DNA from 3 places in the Rhizobium sp. BK312 genome. Region 1 is predicted to be linked to each of the others. Evidence: predicted binding sites of a transcription regulator. Region 1 holds the regulator's gene; each other region holds the start of a gene.

Region 1 (3,478 bases):
TTCTGTGTTCTACGGCGACAAGCGGGCGCTCTTCGACGTCAATCTGAAGATCCGCGCCAATACCGTCACGGCTTTGATCGGCCCTTCCGGTTGCGGCAAGTCCACCTTCCTGCGCTGCCTCAACCGCATGAACGATACGATCGAGACCTGCCGGGTCACCGGCAAGATCACGCTCGACGATCAGGATGTCTACGACGACAGCATCGACGTGGTGGAGTTGCGCGCCCGCGTCGGCATGGTCTTCCAGAAGCCCAACCCATTTCCGAAGTCCATCTATGAGAACGTCGCCTACGGCCCGCGCATCCATGGCCTGCATCGCTCAAAGGCCGATCTCGAGCATATCGTCGAGAGCAGTCTTCAGAAGGCCGGTCTCTGGGGCGAGGTCAAGGATCGGCTCCATGATGCCGGCACGAGCCTATCGGGCGGTCAGCAGCAGCGTCTGTGCATCGCCCGCGCCGTCGCGGTCAGCCCGGAGGTCATCCTGATGGACGAGCCATGCTCGGCGCTTGATCCGATCGCAACCGCCAAGGTCGAGGATCTCATCCACGAACTGCGGGAGAATTTCACCATCGTCATCGTGACGCATTCCATGCAGCAGGCAGCCCGCGTCTCGCAGCGTACCGCAATGTTCCATCTCGGCCACCTGGTCGAGGAGAACGACACCGATAAGATGTTCACCAATCCCGACGATTTCCGCACGCAGGATTACATCATGGGCCGTTTTGGTTGATGATATCAGGCGCGCGGCTCATTTCACACAGTTCACCTTGAGGATAGAAAAATGGTCTCCACTCACATTCTCTCTGCCTATGACGAAGACCTGAAGTTCCTGACGCGCCGCATTGCTGAAATGGGCGGCCTGGCAGAGCAGATGGTTAGCGACAGCGTACGCGCGCTGGTCAACAGCGACGCTGCCCTGGCCCAGAAGGTCATCTCCGACGACGTCGTTCTCGACCATGCCGAGCGCGAAGTCGGCGACAAGGCGATCGTTACCATCGCCCGCCGTCAGCCGATGGCGGCGGATCTGCGTGAAATCATGGGCTCGATCCGCATCGCATCCGATCTGGAGCGCGTCGGCGATCTCGGCAAGAACACCGCAAAGCGCGTCATCGCCGTCCAGGGCACCGGTGTCCCGCGCCGTCTCGCCCGCGGCATCGAGCATCTCTCCGAACTGGCGCTGAGCCAGCTCAAGGAAGTTCTGGATGTCTACGCGACCCGCTCGCCGGACAAGGCCGTGTCGATCCGCGAACGCGACGAGGAAATCGACGCCATGTACACCTCGCTCTTTCGCGAGATGCTGACCTACATGATGGAAGATCCGCGCAACATCACCACCTGCACGCATCTTCTTTTCTGCGCCAAGAACATTGAGCGCATCGGCGACCATGCCACCAACATCGCCGAGACGATCTATTACATGGCGACGGGCGCGCAGCCGGAAGGCGAGCGCCCGAAGGACGATACCGCCAATACCGTCGGCGCAGTGACCGAATAATCCGAAAGCGAAGAAAGGAGACCATAGGCGCATGGTTCCGAGAGTTGCTGTTGTAGAAGACGAGGAAGCGCTCAGCGTTCTGCTGCGCTACAATCTTGAGGCCGAAGGCTTCGAGGTCGACACGATCCTCAGAGGCGATGAGGCCGAGCTGCGTCTCCAGGAGCGCATCCCCGATCTCCTGATCCTCGACTGGATGCTCCCCGGCGTATCGGGCATCGAGCTCTGCCGCCGGCTGCGTATGCGGCCGGAGACGGAGCGCCTGCCGATCATCATGCTGACGGCCCGCGGCGAGGAAAGCGAGCGCGTGCGCGGGCTTTCGACCGGCGCGGACGATTATGTCGTCAAGCCGTTCTCGACGCCGGAGCTGATGGCTCGCGTCAAGGCGATGCTGCGGCGTGCCCGCCCGGAGGTTCTCTCCACGGTGCTGCGCTGCGGCGATATCGAGCTGGATCGCGAAACCCATCGCGTCCACCGCAAGAGCCGCGAAGTGCGGCTGGGGCCGACGGAATTCCGCCTGCTGGAGTTCCTGATGTCCTCGCCGGGCCGCGTCTTCTCGCGTTCGCAGCTGCTCGACGGCGTATGGGGTCACGATATCTACGTCGACGAACGCACGGTCGACGTCCATGTCGGCCGCCTGCGCAAGGCGCTCAATTTCTCCAATATGCAGGATGTCATTCGCACCGTTCGCGGCGCGGGCTATTCCATGGAGGCCTGAGCGGGGATACCCGATCAGGCATCAACATAGCGGCGGAAACAGAAAACGGGCCTCAAGGGCCCGTTTCTTTATCTCAGTCATCAAGCCTCTCAGCCACGCGGCTGGGCCGGCCTACGCCGTTCATGCACCGGCTGGTAGGCCAGGCGCTGATGGTAGGTGCAGTAAGGCGATGAATCTGGGCTCTCATTGCCGCAGAAATGGAAATCGTCCTTCAGCGGATCGCCGACCGGCCACTTGCAGGTGCGCTCCGTCAGTTCCGTCAGGCCGAGGCGGCGGGAGATCGGAACGACGACGTTCGATGCCGGGCGATATTGGATTTCGTTGACGGAATCGATCTCGATCTCTTCCTTCAGCATGGTTGCGCCCTGCTGGCGGGCAACCACCGTGCGGGTAGCAACGCGCGATCCGTAGGTCGCAGCGCGAGGTGCCGCTGCGCTGCGCTTCGGCGTGCGCGCTGCGGTTGTCGTGCCGCCCGCCTTCGCTCGGCCGGGGAGGTTCAGGCGATGTACCTTGCCGATAACGGCATTACGGCTCACGCCACCGAGCTGCGCAGCGATCTGGCTGGCGCTCAATCCTTCGGACCATAGCTTTTTCAGCTTCTCGACGCGTTCGTCTGTCCAATTCATGCCCTGTCTCCGCTGTCGCGTTTCCGATGGCAGAATCCCTCACCATTGCCTCGCATGGTATCGAGGCGCGAAACGCTCTAAAATTGTGGTGACTAGTTCCGCCGCATGCAGTCTAGCAATTGGTTTTTAACCTAGTGTGAGGCTGACTCCGTGACAAGAGTCGCGGGAATCTTGAGGAATCGATTTCGAGGTTTTCCCCAACTTGCTGTCCGGGCGTGGCATTTCTGCCATAGGCGCCGCCCGACGCATCTCTTTTGCCGGCAAGCCTTTTCTCGCACCTGCTAAAACGGCAGTTTTGTTGACATCGCGGTGCAAAACATCAATAGTGCCCGAGCCGCCGCAAGGCGGCATTTTTGATTTTTTCGGACCCGTTTCATCAAATGGAAGCGATCGGTCCTTAAAGTTGTGATCAGGAGATATGGCCATGGCCGAGACCACGCCGCTTTACGACACCTACTTGCGCGCTCCGCTGCGGTTCGAGCGAGGCGAGGGCGTCTGGCTGGTCACTGAGAATGGCGAACGCTACCTCGATTTCGCAGCCGGCGTCGCGGTCAATTCGCTCGGTCATGCTCATCCCCATCTTGTCGCCGAGCTGAAGGCGCAGGCCGACAAGGTCTGGCACCTGTCCAACCTCTATGAGGT
Region 2 (3,478 bases), on a different contig from region 1:
CCTGCGCCGCCGCCTATGACGCTCTCGCCATCGGCTTTGCCATCGCCGTCAAAGATAGAGGCTGCAGCATTCCGGAAGACATGTCGCTCACCGGCTTTGATGATCTGATGTGGGCTCAAATCGTCTCCCCGCCGCTCACGACAGTTCGACAGGATCTGGAAACGGTGGCGAACCACGCGCTTGCCTTCGTTGCCGGAGAAACTGATACCAGCCGAATATTTCCAACGGAACTTGTCTTACGGCAATCCACCGCGCACCCATCCGCCTTTGCCAAGGGAGGCAGACATGCCGAATGAACCCTACGACCTCCATTCGTCCGAGCTGCGCGATCGTGCCGTGCGGGCGGCGTTGGGGCTTGAGCCGTTCGATGTGCTGATTACCGGCGGAACGCTCGTCGATGTCGCGACCTCGGAAATGAGACCGGCCGATATCGGGCTTGTTGGCCCCTTGATCGCAAGCGTCCACGCCTTGGGGACAAGGAGGGACGCAAAGCAGACCATCGACGCTTCGGAACGATTCATCACGCCCGGATTTATCGACACGCATATGCACGTCGAAAGCTCGATGGTGACGCCGAGGCGATATGCCGAAACGGTCGTTCCCCAGGGCACGACGACGGTCTGCTGGGACCCGCATGAAATCGGCAACGTCGCTGGCCTTGATGGTATTCGCTGGGCGCTTGAGGAGACACGGCAATTGCCGCTGCGCTTCCTGACACTGGCGCCGTCCTGCGTGCCTTCGGCGCCCGGCCTGGAACTTGCCGGCGCGGAGTTCCGCTCGGGCGAAATGTCGACCATGCTGAGCTGGCCGGAGATTTCCGGCGTCGCCGAAGTAATGAACATGCGCGGCGTCCTTGAGCGAAGCGAGCCGATGCGCAGTATCGTCGAAGCCGGACTTGCGAGCGGCAAGCGCGTCTGCGGTCATGCCCGCGGCCTCGAAGGCGCGGAATTGCAGGCCTTTATTGCCGCAGGCATCCAATCCGATCACGAACTCACCTCAGGCGAGGACTTGCTGGCGAAATTGCGGGCGGGCCTTACCGTCGAGCTACGCGGTTCCCACGACTATGTCCTGCCCGGCGTGATCGAGGCTCTGAAAAAGCTGCCTCATCTGCCGCAAACGCTGACAATCTGCACCGATGACGTCTTCCCCGACGATCTCGTGAATGACGGCGCGATGTCATCGGTTCTGAGGCGCCTCATAGGCTACGGCATGAAGCCGGTCGATGCCGTCCGCGCCGCCACGCTTAACGCCGCCATGTGGTTGAACCGTTATGATCTGGGGTTGGTCGCGCCCGGCCGCCGCGCCGACATCGTCATCCTCTCCGATCTGGAAAGGATCGTGGTCGACCGCGTCTATGCATCGGGGCGTGAAGTTGCCAGAGACGGCAATCTTATTGGAAGCGGCAAGGGCGTGTCCTCGGATGCCTATCGCGACACCGTAAAACTCGGAAGGCTTTCTGCCGCCGACTTCACCATCACTCTGCCTGGTATGACCGAAGCTCGTGTCAACACCGTCGTCAGCCCGCGGTTTACAAAATGGGGAGAGGCAGCCGTCAAGGTCGAAGACGGCAAGCTTGTTCTGTCTGATAACATGCTTCTGATGGCGGCCATCCACCGCCATGGAAGAAAGGACCCGACGCCCGTGATCGGCATCCTGGAAGACTGGGGCCATTGGCGCGGCGCGCTTGCGACGACGATATCGCATGACAGCCATAATCTTACCGTCTTCGGCCGCGACCCCGCGGACATGGCTGCGGCAGCCAATGCCGTCATCGAGGCTGGCGGCGGCATGGCAACGGCCGCCGGTGGCAGGGTTACAGCCGTTCTGCCCCTGCCCGTCTGCGGCTTGCTGTCGGATGCGCCCGCAAAGGACGTGGCCGATGATTTCGCCAAGCTGCGCGCGGCAGCCGATGCGATCGCTGACTGGATGCCGCCCATTCGCACCTTCAAGGCAGTCGTCGGAGCAAGCCTTGCCTGCAATCCCGGCCCGCATGTCACCGATCTCGGGCTGACCGACGGAACTACCCGGGACATCAGACCGCTTCTGGCTAAAAGCCGAAACTGAGGTCACCGGCCAAACGGTAATATTGCCGATTTAGGAGAACATCCGAACCGCAGTGGACGTCCTCTATTCTGTCACATCCATGTCATGAAATACGCCGACACCTCATGCCAAATCAGGAGCGGGTACCCAGATGGATTATTTCAGACGTTTCAACTTTCTGTTCGCGACGCCAACCTTTGACAATGAGGATCTGGAGGGTGCCCGCTACAATCAGATCGTCGAGGAGATCGAACGCTCCGGTTTCGAGGTGGTGCGCGCGCGCAATCTCGAAGACGCCGAGATCGCCGTACAGACCGATGCTGCCATCGGCTGCATGCTGGTCGACTGGGGCAAGAAGGGCTTGGAAGGCAAGACGGCTTCGCTTATTAACCTCATGCGCCGGCGCGGCCTCGAATTTCCCATTATCCTTCTGATCCGGCGCAAGCGCTTCGAGGATGTGCCGGTCGAAGTCCTCGATTTTATCGACGGCTACGTCTTCCTGTCGGAAGAAACGCCCGCCTTCATCGCAAAGAGCCTCATCAGCCGGCTCAAGCAATATGCCGAAACGCTGAAGACGCCTTTCTTCGGTGCGCTGGTCGATTATGCCGAGGAAGGCAATCACCTCTGGACCTGCCCCGGTCACAACGGCGGCATCTTCTACAGCCGCAGCCCCATCGGCCGCGTCTTCATGGAGCATCTGGGCGAGGCGGTCTTCCGCGACGACCTCGACAATTCCGTGCTCGACCTCGGCGACCTCCTAACCCACGAAGGGCCGGCGCTTGCCGCGCAAAAGGAAGCGGCCAAGATTTTCGGCGCCGAGAAGACCTATTTCGTGTTGAACGGCACCTCTACGTCCAACAAGGTCGCGCTCTCAGCGCTCGTCACCGATGGCGACCTCGTGCTGTTCGATCGCAACAATCACAAGGCCGCCCATCACGGCGCCCTGATGATCTCGGGCGGCATTCCGGTCTATCTGCCGACCAGACGCAATCCCTATGGCCTGATCGGTCCCATGGATTTCGCTGAAATGGACGAGGACGCGCTGCGCGAGCGCATCCGCACCCATCCGCTGGTGAAAGATCCGGAGGCCTACAAGAAGCCTCGCCCGTTCCGCGTCGCGGTCGTGGAGCAATGCACCTATGACGGCACCATCCACAATGCCGAAATGATCCTCAAGCGGATCGGACATCTCTGCGACTACATCCTCTTTGACGAGGCCTGGGCGGGCTTCATGAAATTTCACCCGCTCTATGCCGGGCGCTTTGCCATGGGTCTTTCCGACCTCGGCCCGGATGCGCCGGGCATCATCGCCACGCAATCCACCCATAAGCAGCTGGCAAGCTTCTCACAGGCTTCCCAGATCCACATGAAGGACAGGCACATCACTGGCCAGAAGCGCCGCGTGGAGCACCGACGCTTCAACGAAAGCTTCATG
Region 3 (3,478 bases), on a different contig from region 1:
CCTTGCCCGTCGTCGACGAGATCATCGCGCCGATCATATTCTCGCTGCCGATTCAATTGCTTGCCTATCATACGGCCGTGTTCATGGGCACGGATGTCGATCAGCCGCGCAATCTCGCCAAATCGGTCACCGTGGAATAGGATTCCTTTCGCCGTGCATTTGCCGTCACGTCCTCGTGAGTCGATCGCTTGTTCGGCTCACAGATGTGGCTAGCGGGTTGTATGCCGCCCCAATTTCTGGCACGATTCGCCCACGGAGATGGTGGGGAGGGTTTGCCGGGAAGCGGTAGCGACGGGACGGAGTTTTCGAGCGGCGAATGACTGAAAAACTCATCAAAATGTCCGTGACGACGCGGATCAGAAACAATTTCCTGGCCGGCCTGATTATCTGTGCCCCGATTGCCATTACACTATGGCTGACTTGGTCCGTCGTCCATTGGGCCGATAGCTGGGTTCGCCCCTATATTCCCGCGCGCTACGATCCCGAGAGCTATCTGAACTTCGCTGTGCCCGGTACCGGCCTGGTGATCGCGATGATCTTCATCACGATCGTCGGCTTTCTGGCCAAGAACCTGATCGGTCAGAGCATCGTCCGCTTCGGGGAGTCGATCGTCAACCGCGTGCCGCTGGTGCGCACGATCTACAAGAGCGTCAAGCAGATCTTCGAGACTGTGCTGAAAGAGCAGGGCAGCTCGTTCAAGAAGGTAGGGCTGATCGAATATCCAAGCCCGGGCCTCTGGTCCATGGTCTTCATATCGACGGATGCCAAAGGCGAGATCGCTTCGAAATTCAATGCCATGGGTCAGGACATGGTGGCGGTCTTCCTGCCGCCGACGCCGGTGCCGACGGCCGGGTTTCTAGTCTTCGTTCCGCGCGAAAAGATCACCGTGCTCGATATGAGCCCGGAGGATGGTGCCAAGCTGCTGATTTCGGGCGGCCTTGTGGCGCCGGAATACGAGAAGCTGGTCGCAGCCAAGGAATTGCGGCAGCCGGTTCCCGTGGCTCCTTAACCTCAATTGCTCATCTTCCAATAGTTGGATCAATGCCTTCGCGTTCTGCGCGAATTGTCATGCCTCTATCATATTGACGCCTTAGATCGTCAGTCGGGGCAGATAATCGCACGTATCTCAGCATCGTATGTTCGGGGCACAGGCACCGAGCTGCGGTTCTCCAACGCGGTCCGAAACGGCCGGAGATGGATGTCGTTGCCTTCATGAAGTTTTTAATCAGGAGGATATGGTTTTGAGATATATGCGTTCGAAGAGCTTGCCGCTGCTGTCGGCAGCGCTTGCCACATTTGTTTTCACGGCTCCAATGCTGGCGCTGGCGGATAATTCCGTGACGATTGACGGTGTTACGCTGGTCAATAAAGGCCGCGTCGCGATCGGCCGCATTCCGGCCAATCAGCGCGATAAGTTCGGTGAGACTTTCGGCTCCGGTTCAGGCATGTCGATCGATACCAAGAGCTGGGGTCGCAACGCCGACGGCACCTACAAGGGCTCGCTGTGGCTGCTGCCGGACCGCGGTTACAATGTCGCCGGCACCACCGATTACCGTGCGCGTCTCAACACCATCGATATCAAACTGACGCCGGTTGCCTCCGGTGCAACGCCTCCAGCCGGTAAGGAACAGGCGGGCGTCGAAGCCAAGCTCGCGGATACGCTGCTGTTGAAGGACAATAAGGGCAACGGAACCACCGGTCTTGACCCAGCCAACGGCGTTCGCCAGGCGGAAGGCGGCTTGCCACTTTTGCCACAGGCACCAAACGGCAAGATTTCGCTCGATAACGAAGCCATTGCCCGGCTGCCCGATGGTTCGATGTTCATCAGTGATGAGTACGGTCCCTATATCTACCGCTTCTCGGCGGGTGGGCTGATGATCTCGGCCACGGCACCACCGGCCGCGTTTCTGCCGATGCGCCACGGCGCCGTGAATTTTTCCTCGAACAATCCCGGCCCGGGCGAAACCGCTCCCGATCCGAAAGATCCGACCAGCGGACGCCAGAACAACCAAGGCTTCGAGGGCATGTCCCTGACCCCGGACGGTAAGTTCCTGATCGTCGTGCTCCAGTCCGCGACTCGCCAGGATGGCGGCGATTCCAGCTCCACGCGCCAGAATACCCGCGCGCTTGTCTATGATGCCGCCGACCCTGCAAATCTGAAGCTGGTGCACGAATATGTCGTGCCTCTGCCGGTCTTCACCAACGACAAGGGCAAGACGGCCGTTGCCGCCCAAAGCGAAATCGTGGCGCTCTCACCGACAAGCTTCCTGATGCTCGCGCGCGATAGCAACAATGGCTACGGCCAGAAGGGCGACAAGTCGCTCTATCGCAGCGTTGTGGCTGTCGATGTTTCCGCTGCCACCGATATTGCCGGCGGCAAGTTCGACGGCGACACAGCTGTCGCGCCGAAGGGCGTTCTTGATCCTTCAGTCAAGCCGGCGGCAGTCAGCAATTTCATCGATATCAACGACAGCGCCGATCTAGCGCGCTTTGGTCTGCATAACGGCGCGCCGAACGACCGCAACAACCTCTCGGAAAAGTGGGAGGCCATGTCGCTCGTCAGCGTTCAGGATCCGAAGCTGCCTGACGATTACTTCCTGTTCGTCGCCAATGACAACGACTTCATCACCCAGGATGGTTTCCAGGTCGGCGCTGCCTACAAGGATGATAGTGGCGCGGATGTCGATACCATGTTCCAGGTATTCCAGGTTACCATTCCCGGTCTCGCCGCAAAGTGATCTGATGAAACGGGGGTGGACGCGGCTAACGCGTCCATCCGCCTACCCCGCTCGCAGGAAGCGGATCGCCTCGTCGCGGCGGAAGAGATAGAGCAGGGTGCGTACCGCACTGCCACGCTCACTGGTCAGTTCCGGATCGCGCTCGATCAGATAGGCGGCATCCTTGCGGGCGATTTCTAGAAGATCGGCATGGGCTTCTAGGCTGGCGATGCGGAAGCCTGGCGTGCCGGATTGGCGTGTCCCAAGAAGCTCACCTTCGCCGCGCAGCTTCAAATCCTCCTCAGCAATTCGGAAGCCGTCTTCCGTCTCGCGCATGATCGACAACCGCGCATGTCCAGTTTCGCCGAGCGGCCCTTTGTAGAGAAGGATGCAAGTGGAAGCCTCATCCCCGCGACCGACGCGTCCGCGCAACTGATGAAGCTGTGCCAGGCCGAAACGTTCAGCATGTTCGATGACCATGATCGTCGCGTCCGGCACGTCGACGCCCACCTCGACGACCGTCGTGGCCACCAGCAGGCGGATCTCGCCGTTCTTGAACGCCATCATCACAGTGTCTTTCTCCGGGCCGCTCATCCGGCCATGGATGAGACCGATGCCTGGGCCGAGCGCCTTGGTCAGTGTCTCATGCCGCTCCTCCACCGACATTAAATCGGATTCTTCGGATTCCTCCACAAGTGGGCATATCCAATAGGCTTTTTTACCTTCCGCTAGCGCACTCCTTAGGCGCGCGACGATGTCGC

Evidence for each region. Region 1 encodes PhoB, which activates phosphate uptake and scavenging genes when phosphate is short. Its sites were predicted from a motif close to TGTCATNNANCTGTCAT; they were not measured.
Region 2: a site for PhoB is predicted at 2,134-2,150, ahead of FHT85_RS12405 (Orn/Lys/Arg decarboxylase N-terminal domain-containing protein). Genes of this name have one in related genera too.
Region 3: a site for PhoB is predicted at 1,065-1,081, ahead of FHT85_RS23335 (esterase-like activity of phytase family protein). Genes of this name have one in related genera too.

What each region holds. Positions count from the first base shown of each region.
Region 1 is NZ_JACHZP010000005.1:430,554-434,031, forward strand. It holds gene pstB (phosphate ABC transporter ATP-binding protein PstB) at 1-730, shown strand, start outside; gene phoU (phosphate signaling complex protein PhoU) at 782-1,495, shown strand; gene phoB (phosphate regulon transcriptional regulator PhoB) at 1,527-2,210, shown strand; gene FHT85_RS17015 (GcrA family cell cycle regulator) at 2,300-2,836, opposite strand; gene FHT85_RS17020 (aspartate aminotransferase family protein) at 3,261-3,478, shown strand, end outside.
Region 2 is NZ_JACHZP010000004.1:16,679-20,156, reverse strand. It holds gene FHT85_RS12415 (LacI family DNA-binding transcriptional regulator) at 1-296, shown strand, start outside; gene FHT85_RS12410 (adenine deaminase) at 286-2,064, shown strand; gene FHT85_RS12405 (Orn/Lys/Arg decarboxylase N-terminal domain-containing protein) at 2,195-3,478, shown strand, end outside.
Region 3 is NZ_JACHZP010000009.1:44,324-47,801, reverse strand. It holds gene glmS (glutamine--fructose-6-phosphate transaminase (isomerizing)) at 1-140, shown strand, start outside; gene FHT85_RS23340 (DUF502 domain-containing protein) at 317-1,009, shown strand; gene FHT85_RS23335 (esterase-like activity of phytase family protein) at 1,314-2,738, shown strand; gene recG (ATP-dependent DNA helicase RecG) at 2,781-3,478, opposite strand, start outside.